Regions from separate parts of the Burkholderia sp. YIM B11467 genome, predicted to be linked through region 1. Evidence: riboswitches for the same ligand, from Rfam matches in the RefSeq annotation. Region 1 holds a riboswitch; the other holds the start of a gene.
What was found. A riboswitch is a leader RNA that binds a small molecule or an ion and turns the genes downstream of it on or off. The one in region 1 is predicted to bind cobalamin.

Region 1 (7,126 bases):
CATCGACGATCTCGAGCGTGCTCTGCGCGACGCCCGAAAACGCGTTGATCGCCGCACCGCCGGCCAGGAAGTTCGCGACCATCTGCGCGGTCACCGCTTGCGGATAAGGACTGACGCCCTCGGCCGCGATCCCGTGATCGCCGGCGAACACGATCATCACGGGGCGCTGCACGACCGGCCGCTCGGTGCGCTGGATCAGGCCGATCTGCAGCGCGATCGCCTCGAGCTGGCCAAGGCTGCCGGGCGGCTTGGTCTTGTGATCGATCACATGCTGCAGGCGCTTGCGCAGCGTTTCGTCGAGCGGCGCGATCGCGGGCGGGAAGTGGGTCGAATTCGTCATCGAAGAGCCGTGTCGTGGGTGCGGCCTGCGCCGCGCATCGGGAAAGGAAACGTCATTGTCGCTCGGGCCACGCCGGCAGCAGCGCGTCGCGGCCGTTCTCGCGGATCAGCACGAGCGGATAACCGAACGCGTCGCTCGCGCGTTCGGGCGTCAGCACATCGTGCACGGGGCCGGCCCACGCGTGGCCGCGGCCGTCGAGCAGCAGCGCATGCGTCGCGAAACGCCGCGCGAGATTCAGGTCGTGGCACGAGAACAGCACAGTGCGTGGGCCTGCGTCGAGCCATGCGGCCAGCGCGGTCAGGCAATCGATCTGGTGATGCAGGTCGAGATGCGCAAGCGGCTCGTCGAGCAGCATCAGTGGCGCATCCTGGCACAGCGTCGCGGCCAGCGCGACCCGCTGCCGCTCGCCGCCCGACAGCGACAGCACGTCGCGCGACGCAAGCGCGGTCAGGTCGAACGTCGCGAGCGCCTCGCGCGCGGCCGCGCGGTCGCCGTCGCGCTCCCAGCCCCAGCCGCCGAGATACGGAAAGCGGTTGAGCAGCACCGTGTCGAACACGGTCGCGCTGAACGCGTCGTGCAATTGCTGCGACATCAGCGCGCGGCGCTGCGCGAGTTGCGCGGGCGGCCACGCGGCCAGCGGCCGGCCGTCGATCTCGACATGCCCGCCGGCCGGCGGCTGCAGCCCCGCGAGCGTCGCAAGCAGCGTCGTCTTGCCCGCACCGTTCGGCCCCGCGACGCACCAGATCTCGCCGGGGCGGAACGCCTGCGCGAGTCCGTCGAGCAGCGTGCGCGCGCCGGCCTTCAGCGTCAGGTCGACGGTCGCGCAGGTCAGGTCGCCGCCGCCGGCGTGCAATGCGGCATGCGTCATCGCATCGGTCTCCTCAGCAACATCCACAGGAACACCGGCACGCCGATCAACGCGGTCATCACGCCGACCGGCAGTTGCGCGGGCGCGATCGCGGTGCGCGCGAGCAGGTCGGCCGCCATCACGCCGCCGCCGCCCGCGAGCATCGCGGCCGGCAGCAGCATCCGCTGGTCGTTGCCGAACGCGAGCCGCAGCGCGTGCGGCACGACGAGGCCGACGAAGCCGATCGTGCCGGCCGTCGTCACCGCGGCCGCAGCGGCCAGCGACGCGACAAGATAGATCCGCACGCGCAGACGCGCGACGGGCACGCCGAGCGCAAGCGCGGTCGCGTCGCCGCGCAGCAGCACGTTCAGTTGCGGCGCGGCCGGCAGCGCGACGCATGCGCTCAGCAGCAGCGCGCCCCACGCGAACCACGGCGCCGTCACGCCGTTCAGGTCGCCCGTCAGCCAGAAGATGATGCCGCGCAGCCGCGCATCGGGCGCGAGCGACAGCAGCAACGTGACGAGCGCGCCCCACCCCGCCGCGATCACGACGCCCGTGAGCAGCAGCCGCGGCGACGCGTCGCGCGAATCGCCGCGCCACAGTTCGCGGCGCGCGAGACCGAGCACGAGCGCGACCGACACGAGCGAGCCGGCGAACGCCGATGCATCGACGAGCCACCACGCGCCGCCCGCGATCATCGCGACGAGCGCGAAACCGGCCGCGCCGCCGGACACGCCGAGCACGTACGGTTCCGCAAGCGGATTGCGCAGCAGCACCTGCAGCAGCGCACCGGCAAGCGCGAGCAGCGCGCCGCACGCGAAGCCCGCGAGCGCACGCGGCAGGCGCAGCGTGCGGACGATATCGGCGAACAGCGCATCGCCGCCATGCGGCACGAGCGACGCGAGCGCCTGCCATGGCGACATCGGCACGCTGCCGATCGACAGCGACGCGATGAACAGCAACGCGACCACGGCGGCCAGCGTTGCCCAGATCGCGGCAGCGCGTGCGGCGCTCATGCCGCGTAAGGCCGCGCGCATGACACGCGGCGCATCCGCCGGCGGCTGCCGGCCGGGCATGACAGAAGCGTCGCGCAGACGATTGGGGTCAGCATCGAAGAGAATTCCGTGAAGCGTTGCGCACCCCGCTTCCCCGCGGGCCGCGCGTCACGAAGCCCGTGCGGGCTTCCCGTCTCGGCCGGTATCCGGGCTGGCGGCGTACCGGCTCGCCTTCCCGCGCGATGACGCGCAGTGGCCCGCGCCCGTGCGCGAAACCTTCACGCGGAACGCGCCCGAGCCGGCCTGCGTCACCGGACGCGGCCGCTTACCGTTGCGGGGGCAGCGCAGGTTGGCGGCTTCCTGGCGGAGCCCGCGCCCTGCTTCCCGTTTAACCGCGCGTTCACGCGCGAGCACCGAGGCGGCGCCAGTTTAGGAGCGGGTCGCGCGAGCGTCAAGGAAGCGTCCGGGAATGCAAAAAGACGCACCTATTCGCGGCAAGAAGCAGGGGTGTTACGACTGGAAACGTTACAGATGTCGGATTGCGCGTTATTCCGCGCTAAAATGCTGGGTCTTTAGAGGACGCAGCAAATGCTCAACGAACTCGAAACCTTATCTCAAAATATTGGCCGTCTGATCTCGCTGAACAAGCGCTATCACTCGGAACGGCTCGCGCTCGAGGAGCAGGTCGCGCAATTGCGCGCGGAAGCGGACACGGTCCGCGCGGAACTCGCGCAACTGCGCGACGAACGCAATGCGCTCGCAGCCGAGCGCGACACGTTGTCGGCAAAGATCGACGACGCCCAGGTGAAACTGAACGCGATTCTCGAAAAGCTGCCGCGCTCGAAAAACGCGGAGCAAGCCGACAACCAGCTCGACCTGCTGGATGCGCAGGCGCGTACGGAAGGCGATGACGCGGCCAGCCACGGAGAACATGCATGAGCACCAAGCAGATCGAAGTCTCGATTCTCGGTCAGCCCTATCGGCTCGCCTGTTCGGCCGAGACCGAAGCGGCGCTGCTCGAGGCAGTCGCGCGCGTCGACGCCGAAATGTCGAAAATCCGCTCGAACAGCTCGGTGCGCGGCACCGATCGCATCGCCGTCATGGCCGCGCTGTCGCTCGCATCGGAATTGCTGCGGCTGCAAACGAGCGTGCGGCACGGTGAAGCATTTCCGGCGGAGGAAATCCGTCGTACAATGCACCAGATGAACGAACAGCTCGGCGCGGTGCTTGCACAGCACGAGACGCAGTAAGGTTTGATCGATACGTCGATTCCCCTTGATCTCGGCGATCAACGGTGGTCAAATTGGCGCATCGAAATACAGTTCAGTCAGCTTCCCTGCCTGGTTCGCCAAGGTCATATATTCCTTGAACCAATGCCATGTGCACGGTTGCGGAAATTTGTAGCACGGGCGCGCGCGTCACTCTGTCTGATGTACCCGAAGTGCTGCTAACTGCGACCAATTCTGAACCTCAGGTTCAGGATGCCGGCCTAGCGGCCAAGGCGGGGGCCTATCCAACGGCATCGGGCACGTCCCGGTGCCGTTTCCTTTTGTAGCAGCCTTTTTCTGCGTCGATCACGATCCATGCAATACTGGCTGATGAAGTCCGAACCGGACGAAGCAAGCATCGACGATCTCGCTCACGCACCGCAGCGCTCGCTGCCGTGGACTGGCGTGCGCAACTATCAGGCGCGCAATTTCATGCGCGACACGATGAAGATCGGCGATGGTGTGCTGTTCTATCACTCGAGCTGCCCCGAGCCGGGCATCGCGGGCCTCGCCGAAGTATCGTCGACGCCCTACCCCGATCCCACGCAGTTCGATCCGAAAAGCCCCTATTACGACCCGAAGTCGACGCAGGAAGCACCACGCTGGCTGCTCGTCGACGTGCGCTACGTGAAAAAGTCGGCGCTCGTGCCGCTCGCCGCGCTGCGCGAACACGACGAGCTCGCCGACATGCGCGTGCTCGCCCGCGGCAACCGGCTGTCGATCACGCCCGTCACGCGCGCCGAATGGCGGTTCATCACCGAAAAGCTGATGAAGTAGGCGCACGCAGTAGGCGCGCGCCAAACGTCAAATCTGGTCAGTACACGTCGCCGCAACGGAACTCGCGCTGGTTTCGCGCGGCCTAAGCAACCGCTGTCGGCCGATCGGGCCGGCTGTTGTTTTTTTTGTCGCGCGGTACGCCCGCGTCGCGCACGCGTCATCCGCCTGCGCGCCCTCGCACAAGGAGTCCAACAATGACCAAGAAATCCGCACTCGCGCTGTCGCTCGTCCTCGCCGCCGCCGTTCCCGTCGCGCTGACGCTCGCGTCGCCCGCCGCGCACGCGCAAACGGCGAACCCGCACTTTCCGGAGCCGGCAGGCGTGCTGTCGCTTTCGTCGCAGGCCAGTGCCGACGTGCCGCAGGACATCATCCACATCACGCTGTTCTACGAGCAGCAGGCAAAGGACCCGGGTAGCCTGACGTCCGCGCTGAACCAGCGCGCCGACGCGGCACTGTCGCAGGCGAAGGGCGTATCGGGCGTCACCGCGCACACGGGTGCATTCTCCGTGTATCCGAGCACCGATCGCGACGGGAAGATTTCCGCATGGCGCGGCCGTACCGAGGTCGCGCTCGAATCGCGCGATTTCGCTGCGGCGTCGAAGCTTGCGGGCCAGCTGTCGAACCTGATGCAGGTCGCGAACGTCGAGTTCTCGTTGTCGCCCGAAGCGCAGCGCACGGCCGAGCAGAAGCTCACGACCGAAGCGATCAAGTCGTTCCGCGCCCGCGCGGACGAAGCCGCGAAGGCATTCGGCTACAGCAGCTATACGATTCGCGACGTGAACGTCGGCAGCGGCCGCAACGTGCAGCCGTACCCGCGCATGATGGCGATGGCCGCGGCGCCGATGGACAGCGCGAAGATGAGCGCGCCGATCGCAGTCGAAGGCGGCAAGGCCACCGTGTCGGTCACCGTCAACGGCTCCGTGCAGATGAAGTAACGCGCACCGCGCAGTTGCTGGATACGAAAACGCCGGCCCTCGGGCCGGCGTTTTTCATTGGCATGCGGCATGGTGCCGATGCACGCGCCGCTCGCGCGTGCATCGATACGCATCACGCAGCGGCATGCGCCGCGCGACGGCGATACGCCCAGACCATCAGCGCAACGCCCGCGAGGATCATCGGCAGCGACAGCCACTGCCCCATCGACAGGCCGAGCGCAAGCAGGCCGAGGAAGTCGTCGGGCTCGCGCGCGAACTCGACCGTGAAGCGTGCGAGGCCATAGCCGATCAGGAACAGCGCGGACACGGCGCCCATCGGCCGCGACTTGCGCGAGAAGAAGAACAGCGCGAAGAACAGCACGATGCCTTCGAGCGCGATTTCGTAGAGCTGCGAAGGATGGCGCGGCAGCATCTGGTATTGCATGAACACGTCGGCGAGATGCCACTTCTCGACGAGTGCGGGATGCTTCGGCAGCCATGCCGCATCGTCGCGCATCGCGCCCGGGAACAGCATCGCCCACGGCGCCGTCGGATCGGTCACGCGCCCCCACAGCTCGCCGTTGATGAAGTTGCCGAGCCGCCCGGCCGCGAGCCCCGTCGGCACCATCGGCGCGACGAAATCGGTGACCTGCAGCCAGTGGCGCTTGCGTTGCCACGCGAACAGCACCATCGCGAGCGTCACGCCGAGGAAGCCGCCATGGAACGACATGCCGCCTTCCCACACCTTGAATACGTCGAGCGGATGCGAGAAGTAGAAATCGGCCTTGTAGAACAGCACATAACCGAGCCGGCCGCCGAGCACGGTGCCGAGCACGCCGTAGAACATCATGTCGTCGATGTCCTTCGCGGTCCAGCCCTGCGCCGCGACGTGCGGCAGCTTCAGGCGGACCCGGCCGACGACGATCGCCGCGATGAAGCCGACGAGATACATGAGGCCGTACCAGCGCACGGCCAGCGGCCCGAGATGGATCGCAACGGGGTCGAAATTCGGGTGAATGATCATGGGTTAGCGAAGAAGTTTTCGAATACGGTACGGCTGTCGCGAACGCGCGGCACCGCGCTTTGGACGGCACCGGCGCATCATCGTTCACGTCACGCGGCAAGACCCTGCGCGCGCACGACGTCGATGAAGGCGGCGAGCACGGGACTCACGTCACCGGTGCGCCACACGAGGCCCGTCTCGACGACCGGCGCGAGACCGGCGAGCGGCCGATAGACCACGCCGGTGCGCCGCAGGTTACGCAGCGATTGCGGCACCAGTGCGACGCCCATGCCGGCCGACACGAGGCTGACGATCGTCTGCATCTGGATCGCCTCCTGGCCGATGCGTGGGGTTTCGCCCGCCGCGCCGTAGCAGCCCGTAATGATGTCATAAAAGCCGGGCGCCAAACGACGCGGAAAGATCACGAGCGGCAACGCGGCGACATCGGCGAGATTCACGGGTTCGTCTTCCGGCGCATCGGACGCCGCGGCCGGCATCGCGACCACCAGCGGCTCGCGCACGACGGGCAGGTACGACAGCCCGGCCGCGTGACGCGGCGGCACGGGCGGAATGACGAGCCCCGCGTCGATGCGGCCGGCGACGAGTTCGTCGATCTGCACGTCGCTCGTCGCCTCGGCGAGATGCAGGCGCACCTGCGGATAGCGCGCGCCGAACGCGCGCAGCAGCGACGGCAGCAGCCCGTAATCGGCGGTCGACACGAATGCGAGCGACAGCGAGCCGGCCTCGCCGCGCGCGAGCCGCCGCGCGAGCGGCGGCAGCGCATCGGCCGACGCCAGCAGCCGGCGCACATCGGGCAGTAGCGCCGCGCCGACCGCCGTCAGCGCCACCGACCGCTTGGTGCGGACGAACAGCGCGACGCCGAGCGCGTCCTCGAGCGCCCGGATCGCTTGCGACAGCGGCGGTTGCGTCATCGACAGGCGCTCGGCCGCGCGGCCGAAATGGCGCTCGTCGGCGACGGTCA
Region 2 (7,126 bases), on a different contig from region 1:
TCGCTGATCGAGGTCGGGAAGGGAACGACACGGCTCGGCAGGACGACGCCGTCAGGTTTGTCTTTCATCGCGTGATTTCCGTTCGATGCGTCATGCGGCCGAAGGCCAGTGACGCAGCATCACGTCCAGCGCATCGAGACTGCGCGACCACGACGCGTCGGAATCCGGCGCGCTGTGCGAGAAACCGCCCGCGCTTTCGAGCGTCACATAGCCCATGAAGAAGCCGCCCAGCAGGCGGATCGCATGAGCCTGTTCGGCGTCCGGAATGTCGTAGCTGCGCAGCACCGCGGAGGTCATCCTGACGAGCCGGCCGCCCGCGCTTTCGGCGGCGCGCTCGGCGCTCACCGGATGGCGCGCGGCCGCAAAGCGGCCGGGGTGCGCGCGCGCATAGTCGCGATAGACGTTCGCGAGCGCGGCCAGCGCGTCCTTGCCGGTGCGGCCGGCCAATGCGTCGGTCGCGCGCTCGGCGAGCTCCTTCAGCGCGAACAACGCGATCCGGCTCTTGAGATCGTCGAAACTCGGGATATGCGAGTACAGGCTGGCCAGCTTGACGTCGAAGTGCCGCGCGAGCGCCGCGCCGGTGAGCTGCTCGAAGCCGGTTTCATCGGCGAGCTGCGCACCGGCTTCGACGAGCCTGTCTACGGTAATGCCGGCACGCGCCATGACGGATGCTATGCGGGTTAGTCAAAAAACTAATTCTATTAGTTTTTGCGGCGATGTCAATTTCCCGCGCGCGCCGGTTGCGCCGATACGCATCGGCGCCCGCGACGCAGGCGCCGATGCACGGGGCGGTCAGAACGTGTAGCTGACCTTGCCGAACGCGGTGCGTCCGAGCGTGTTGTAGCCGTACGCGGTCATGTACTGCCGGTCGAACAGGTTCGACAGCGATGCCGACACCGTCAGGTGCGAATTGATCCGGTACGACGCGCGCAGGCTCACCGTCAGGTACGACGGCAGATACTGCGTGTTGGCCGGGTCGTCGAACGTCGAACCGCCGTAGAGCAGCGACGCGCCGGTGCTCAGCGCATGCAGGTGCAGTTCGTCCCACGTGTGGTCGACGTTGAGGCTGACCGTCTGGCGCGGCCGGCGGTTGAGCCAGGTCTGGTTGGTCTCGTCCTGCGGATTCAGGATGCCGACCGCGACGCTCACCGGCGTCGAGCGGCCGATCGTCCCCTTGTACGACAGGTCGATGCCGCGAATATGCGAGCGGCCGATGTTGATCGGCGAGAACGTCGCCGGGTTGTAGGCGACCAGGTTGTTGACCCGCGTGTCGTAGATCGCGGCGGTGAACGTGCCGTACGACGTGTTCGCGTCGATCGCGGCCTCGACCGACGTGCTGCGTTCCGGGCTGAGGTTCGGATTGCCGTAGCCGGGGTAGTACAGGTCGTTGAAGCTCGGCAGGCGGTACGCATTGCCGTACGACACGCGCGCCGTATAGACCGGCGTGATCGCCCACGACAACGCGGCGTTGCCCGTGTTCACGGATTGCCCGGCGATGATTTCGTGGCGACCCGCGAGGAACATCGTCACGCTGCCGAGCGTGGCCGACTGATGCAGCGAGAACGCGGAGTCGTTGCGCGTCGGCACGCCGCCGGGAATGTCGATCGGCAGGAACGCCTGTTCGCGCGTGAAGTCGTAGGCCAGCTTCGATTCGCCCGACAGCGGCAGGCCGAACAGGCGGAACCCGTGCTCCTGATGCGTCAGCGACGTCGAGATGCTGAAGCGTTGCGAATTGATCTGGTCGGTCGCGAGGGCCGGGTTGTCCGCGTAGATGAACTGGCGATCGTTCGCATAACCAAAGGACTGGTCGAACTGCGTGTCGGGCGTGATGTCGAGATGGAACGCGACACCGGTCGTCAGCTGGTGATCGAGCTCGCGGTTCGCATAACCGAGGTTGTCGAAGGACAGATCGGAGCGGTGATACAGCGCGAACGTCGAGATCGACCAGTTGTCGCGCGCGTAACCGAGGCGCGCATCGAGATCCTGCGCGTGATACGGATTGCGGCCGGCCTCGTGACCGGAGAAGAAGGGCCGCGTCGCATCGATGCCGGCCGTGTTGTAGTCGTGCAGCCCGAGCGAATAGGTAAGACCGCCGAGCGCGGCAAGCGGCCCCGTCGACGGCACGGTGCCCGACGTGCGGAACTGCGTGTCGAACGTCTTGTTCGAGCCGCCGCCGAACGAGACGGTGGTCTGGTTCGGCTGGTTGGACGCACGGCGCGTGAAGAGCTGTACGACGCCGCCCATCGCATTGGCGCCGAACGACGCGGCGGCCGGGCCCGAAATCACTTCGACGCGTTCGAACGCTTCGGTCGGCAGGTCGGCCCACGGTGCGATGCCGGTAGTCGGCGAGCCGATCCGGATGCCGTCGATGAACACGGCGACCTGGCTGGCCGACGAGCCGCGAATGCTGACCGACGAGGATGAGCCGGGGCCGCCGCTCTGCGAAACGGTGACGCCCGGCAGCGTCGCGAGTGCCTGCGTGATGCTCGGGTCGCTCGGCGACAGCCGGTCGAGATCCTCGCGCGTGAGCACCTGCGTCGACGCATAACGCCGGTCGAACGATTCGGGCAGGTACCGCGTGTCGGTCACGCTGATCGTCGGCAGGTCGGCGCCTTCCGCGGGCTGGGACGGCTGCGGGAGCGCTGCGTCGCCGGCGGCATGGGCGATCGGGGAGAGCAGCGCGGTGGCGGCGGACGTGGCAAGGAGGTAACGAATGTTCATGAGGCAGCGAGAGTGAGCGTGTTGCGCGTACGGCGATCGTGTGCGGGGGGCGGGCAGGGCCGGCCGGTTTGTTCCTGGGTCATGGCGTGGCCGGGCCGCGCGGCGGGCCGTCGCGGGTGCAGGCGCGGCACATGCCGGACGACGCGATCGATGGCGCAAGCCGTATGCGCGCGGGCAGGCCGCGCCTGCCGGCGGCGTGCCGGTGCGACGCTTCCGGCGGGGAAGCGGATTCGGGAACGAAGGACATCTGAAGGATCCTGAGGTCGGGCCGTCCATGCAACGGGCGACCGCCAATGGCGGTGCTTGGCGCTCCGGGACACCCCGCCCGGTGCGGCTGCTTGGACCTCGGGTCGATGGCAGGTCTCCTGGCTCGCGGGTCGTCATCCGTGCCGGCCTTCCCGGTTTCCCAGTGGCACGCAGTGGCACGAATTCGCCGCTCACAGTTGCGGGGGCAGCCGCAGATTCGAGGCGCCGCCTCTCCTGCGTTCCCTTTTGATCCCGTCTCCGGGAACCATCAGCGCGCAAGCGTAATGGCGCGCACTCCGGCGCGTCAATTCTTCGGTCGCGCGAGGATGCGAAAAAACGTCATTGCCCGGTAAAAACTTTCGAAATCCTTTCTTTTATGCGCCGACGCCGCGTTTCATGTCTGACGAAACGGGTGGGCTCGAGGTTGCATGCTCGCGCCTGAACCGGCTCGGCGCGACGCCGGTCCAGCGCACGAACGCGCGCCTGAACGCCTCTTCGCCGCCGAAGCCGAGAAACGCGGCCACGCGGGTCACCGGCCAGTCGGTCTCGTGCAGGCATCGCCGTGCAGCGTCGGCCAGGCATTGCTCGCGCAGCACGTGATATCCGCTGCCTTCGGTTGCGAGCCGGCGCCGCAGTGTCGCCTCGCTGACGCCGAGCCACGCGGCCAGTTCCGCGAGCGCCGGCAGCGCCTGTTCGCGCGCGAGCGCCGCATCGAGAAAGCCGCGCACCTGCTGCGCCCAGGACACGACGGCCGGTGCCGCATCGATCAGACGAAACGGGAAATCGACGAGAAACGCGTCGAGCTCGCCCGGCTGCCGGATCACGCGGTGATCGAGCCGCGCCGCATCGAACGAGAAGCCGTAGGTTTTCCGGCCGACGTCGACCGGCGCGTTGAACAAGCCGAGCAGCGGCATCGCGTCGTCGCGGCGCGGATGGCCGAGCCAGACTTCGTCCGGCCGCAGCGGCTGCCCGATCAGCCAGCCGAACAGCTGCAGATAGCAGAACAGCCCCGTCAGGTCGACGAGGCATGCGGCCGGGCTGCGCGTGCGGCGCAGCGAGTCCATCCGGAACGTCGCGCGAGCGTCGCGTACCGAGAGCGACAGCGTACCGGCGCGCGGCGTCAGCATCTCGCAGAAGTCGCGCGCGCAGCGGATCGCGTCGGCGAGCGTCGCGCAGCTCAGCAGGCAGCGGCACATCAGGTCGACTTCCTGCTTGCGCATCGGCGGATGGCCGTTGCCGCGCGCGACCTGTGCCTCGAGCCGCTCGATCGCGTCGCGGTAGAGCGCGACGAAGCCGCGCGTCGCCGTCGCATCTTGCCGCGGCTGCGCATCGCGGTCGGCCGGCGGCGCGCCGCTGCGCGTGAGTTCGCTCAGCAGGCGCGCGTCGAGGCCCGGCAGGACCCGGCCGCTGGCCGGCATGGCGCGCTGTTTCATGTGTCTCCCGTTCTGATCGTTGCGACAGGGGCCGGTGAGCGGGCCGGTAGGGGTCCGTGAACCGTCGCCACGCAAGAATACTAGTCACGCCGGCCGCCTTCGGCCTCGCCGGAACGGCGTAGGCCGGCCACGCATCCCGCCATGAACGACCACGGACGACACGCGAATGATCCAGATCGTAGATGAAATCACGCTCGCGCCCGAGCGCATTCCCGACGTGCTTGCACTGCTGCGCGACCGCTACCTGCCGGGCCACGCGGCGCGCGGGCTGACGGCGGCCGGCCGCTGGGTGTCGCCGCCCGTCGCGGTGCCGGGTCAGGCGAGCACGCTGTGGCTGACGTGGCAGGTCGACGATGCGCCGGCCTATTACCGGATACGCGCGCTGACCGATGGCGACGTGGTTGCGTTCTGGGTGGCGGTCGACGGGTTGTGCGACGCACGCCGCCGCCACGTGATGACGGACGCCGATGCGCCGCTGCCCGCGCTGACGGAGGTCGACCATGCGGCATGACACGGCACAGGTGTTCGTTTCGGCGGATCGCGACGCCGGCGCAATCGAGCATGCATTGCACGAGGCCGCGCAGGCGTTGCCCGGCGCAACCCGCGTGGCGCTCGCACGCAATCTGGAAGGCAGCTGGGGCGCGGGCGACTACACGCTCGACGTGCTGCGCGACGAACGAACGGCCGATTCCGCGGCGGATTTCGCCGCGCTGGCTCGACTGCCGGGCATCGCGCGCATCGACGGCGCGGCCTGCCGTGCGATCGGCGGCGGCCTGCGCGAACCGGCGTTGCGCGATGGCATCTGGCGCACGCTGATGCTGCGCGTGCGGCCGCAGGTGAGCGAAGCGCAGGTCGCGTCGCTGGAGCACGAATTGCTGCAGATGCCCGCGTTCATGCGCGGCATCCGCAACTGGCGCCTGAGCCGGATCGTGACGCCGGGCGCATGGACGCACGTATGGCAACAGGAATTCGCGCAGGTCGGCGATCTGCTCGGCGAATACCTGATGCATCCGTATCACTGGGGCTGGGTCGACCGCCGGTTCGACGCCGAAAGCCCCGACTGGACGGTCGACGCGATCTCGCATGCGTTCTGTCCGCTCGCGTCGAGCCTGCTGCTCGACACGGCGGTGTAACGCGCGGCGCACTGCGCAACGAGCCAAACCAAAATCCTGGAGACACGAAAATGCGAGCCCTTCTGATCGACCAAGTCGGTCATTCCGACGCTTTCCGGCTGGCCGACGTTCCCGCACCGAAGCCGGGCCCCGGCGACGTGCTGATCCGCGTCGCGTATGCAGGCGTCAATCCCGCCGACTGGAAATGCCGCGAAGGTTATCTCGGTGCGTTCATGCAGTACTCGTTTCCGTTCGTGATCGGCTTCGATGCGGCGGGCGTGGTCGAAGCGGTCGGCGACGGCGTCGACGGCTTCGCGCCCGGCATGCGCGTGTTCGCGCAGACCGACGTCGGCGCGGGGCGCTGGGGCGCGTATGCGGAGTACGTCGCGGTGCGCCACGACTCGGTCGTGCGCTTGCCCGACACGGTGAGCTTCGCGGAAGCGGCTGCCACGCCGACGCCCGCGCTGGCCGCATGGGCCGGCCTGTTCGACGACGGCGGGCTGCGCGCGGGGCAGACCGTGCTGGTGCACGGCGGCGCGGGCGCGGTCGGCACGTTCGCGATCCAGCTGGCTGTGCAGGCCGGTGCGCACGTCGCGGCGACGTGTGCCGCGCGCAACCGCGACACGGTCGAATCGCTGGGCGCGGCGGCGAGCATCGACTACCGCGCGCAGGACATCGCGGTAGCGGTGCGCGCATGGGCGCCCGGCGGCGTCGATCTCGTGCTCGACGCGGTCGGCGGCGACACGCTGCCCGACGCGCTCGACCTGCTCGCGCCGGGCGGCACGCTCGTGAACATCATGACGCTCGCGGCCGGCGACGCCGAGCGGCTGGCCGAGACGGGTGCCGAAGCCGCACGGCGCGGGCTGCGCACCGCGATGACCTACAGCCGGATGCCGAGCGGGAACACGCTCGCATCGATTGCCGAACGCCTCGGCCGGCGCGCGTTGCGCGTGCCGCGCTTCGACAGTTTCCCGCTCGAACAGGCGGCACGGGCGCTCGATCTCGTTCAAACGGGCGAGGCGAAAACCAAGCTCGTGCTGCACGTTGCGGATATCGCCGGCTGAATGGCCCGCACTCAAATCACAGGAGACAACATGACCGACACCCGAGCCCCGATCCTGGCCGGCAAGTGCGCGCTCGTGACGGGCGCGAGCCGCGGCATCGGCCGCGCGATCGCGCAGCGCCTCGCGTCCGAAGGCGCGACCGTCGTCGTCACCGCGCGCAGCCTCACGCAATCGGCGACGACCGCCGGCACGCTCGCCGAAACGGTCGCGCTGATCGAACAGGCCGGCGGCCGTGCGATCGCGCTTGCGGCGGACCTGTCGAACGCGGCCGAGCGCGATGCACTCGTCGGGCGCGCGGCCGATGCGGCCGGCGGCCTCGACATCCTCGTCAACAACGCGGGCGTGGCCGACTACGCATGCGTCGACGCGATGCCGATGTCGATGTTCGACACGACGATCGAACACTATCTGCGCATTCCGTTCGCACTGGCGCAGGCCGCGATCCCGCTGATGCGCGCACGCGGCGGCGGCTGGATCGTGAACGTCGGCTCGGTGACGGCGCTGCCGCCGCTGCGGCCGTTCGACGATTTCTCGCGGGCGGGCGGCGCGA

Region 2: linked by a shared signal. The riboswitch ahead of ACTRWB_RS08990 (TonB-dependent receptor domain-containing protein) and the one ahead of ACTRWB_RS25605 (FecCD family ABC transporter permease) in region 1 are both predicted to bind cobalamin.

The regions. Positions count from the first base shown of each region.
Region 1 is NZ_JBQVSQ010000008.1:40,652-47,777, forward strand. Features, by position in the region: gene cobT (nicotinate-nucleotide--dimethylbenzimidazole phosphoribosyltransferase) at 1-340, opposite strand, end outside; gene ACTRWB_RS25600 (ABC transporter ATP-binding protein) at 393-1,208, opposite strand; gene ACTRWB_RS25605 (FecCD family ABC transporter permease) at 1,205-2,203, opposite strand; cobalamin riboswitch at 2,363-2,615, opposite strand; gene ACTRWB_RS25610 (ATPase) at 2,771-3,121, shown strand; gene ACTRWB_RS25615 (cell division protein ZapA) at 3,118-3,432, shown strand; RNA gene ssrS (6S RNA) at 3,513-3,694, shown strand; gene ACTRWB_RS25625 (EVE domain-containing protein) at 3,766-4,227, shown strand; gene ACTRWB_RS25630 (SIMPL domain-containing protein) at 4,422-5,162, shown strand; gene lgt (prolipoprotein diacylglyceryl transferase) at 5,275-6,165, opposite strand; gene ACTRWB_RS25640 (LysR substrate-binding domain-containing protein) at 6,255-7,126, opposite strand, start outside.
Region 2 is NZ_JBQVSQ010000002.1:394,226-401,351, forward strand. Features, by position in the region: gene ACTRWB_RS08980 (alpha/beta hydrolase) at 1-68, opposite strand, end outside; gene ACTRWB_RS08985 (TetR/AcrR family transcriptional regulator) at 91-663, opposite strand; gene ACTRWB_RS08990 (TonB-dependent receptor domain-containing protein) at 793-2,721, opposite strand; cobalamin riboswitch at 3,060-3,252, opposite strand; gene ACTRWB_RS08995 (AraC family transcriptional regulator ligand-binding domain-containing protein) at 3,342-4,400, opposite strand; gene ACTRWB_RS09000 (hypothetical protein) at 4,567-4,911, shown strand; gene ACTRWB_RS09005 (Dabb family protein) at 4,901-5,533, shown strand; gene ACTRWB_RS09010 (NADP-dependent oxidoreductase) at 5,584-6,576, shown strand; gene ACTRWB_RS09015 (SDR family NAD(P)-dependent oxidoreductase) at 6,607-7,126, shown strand, end outside.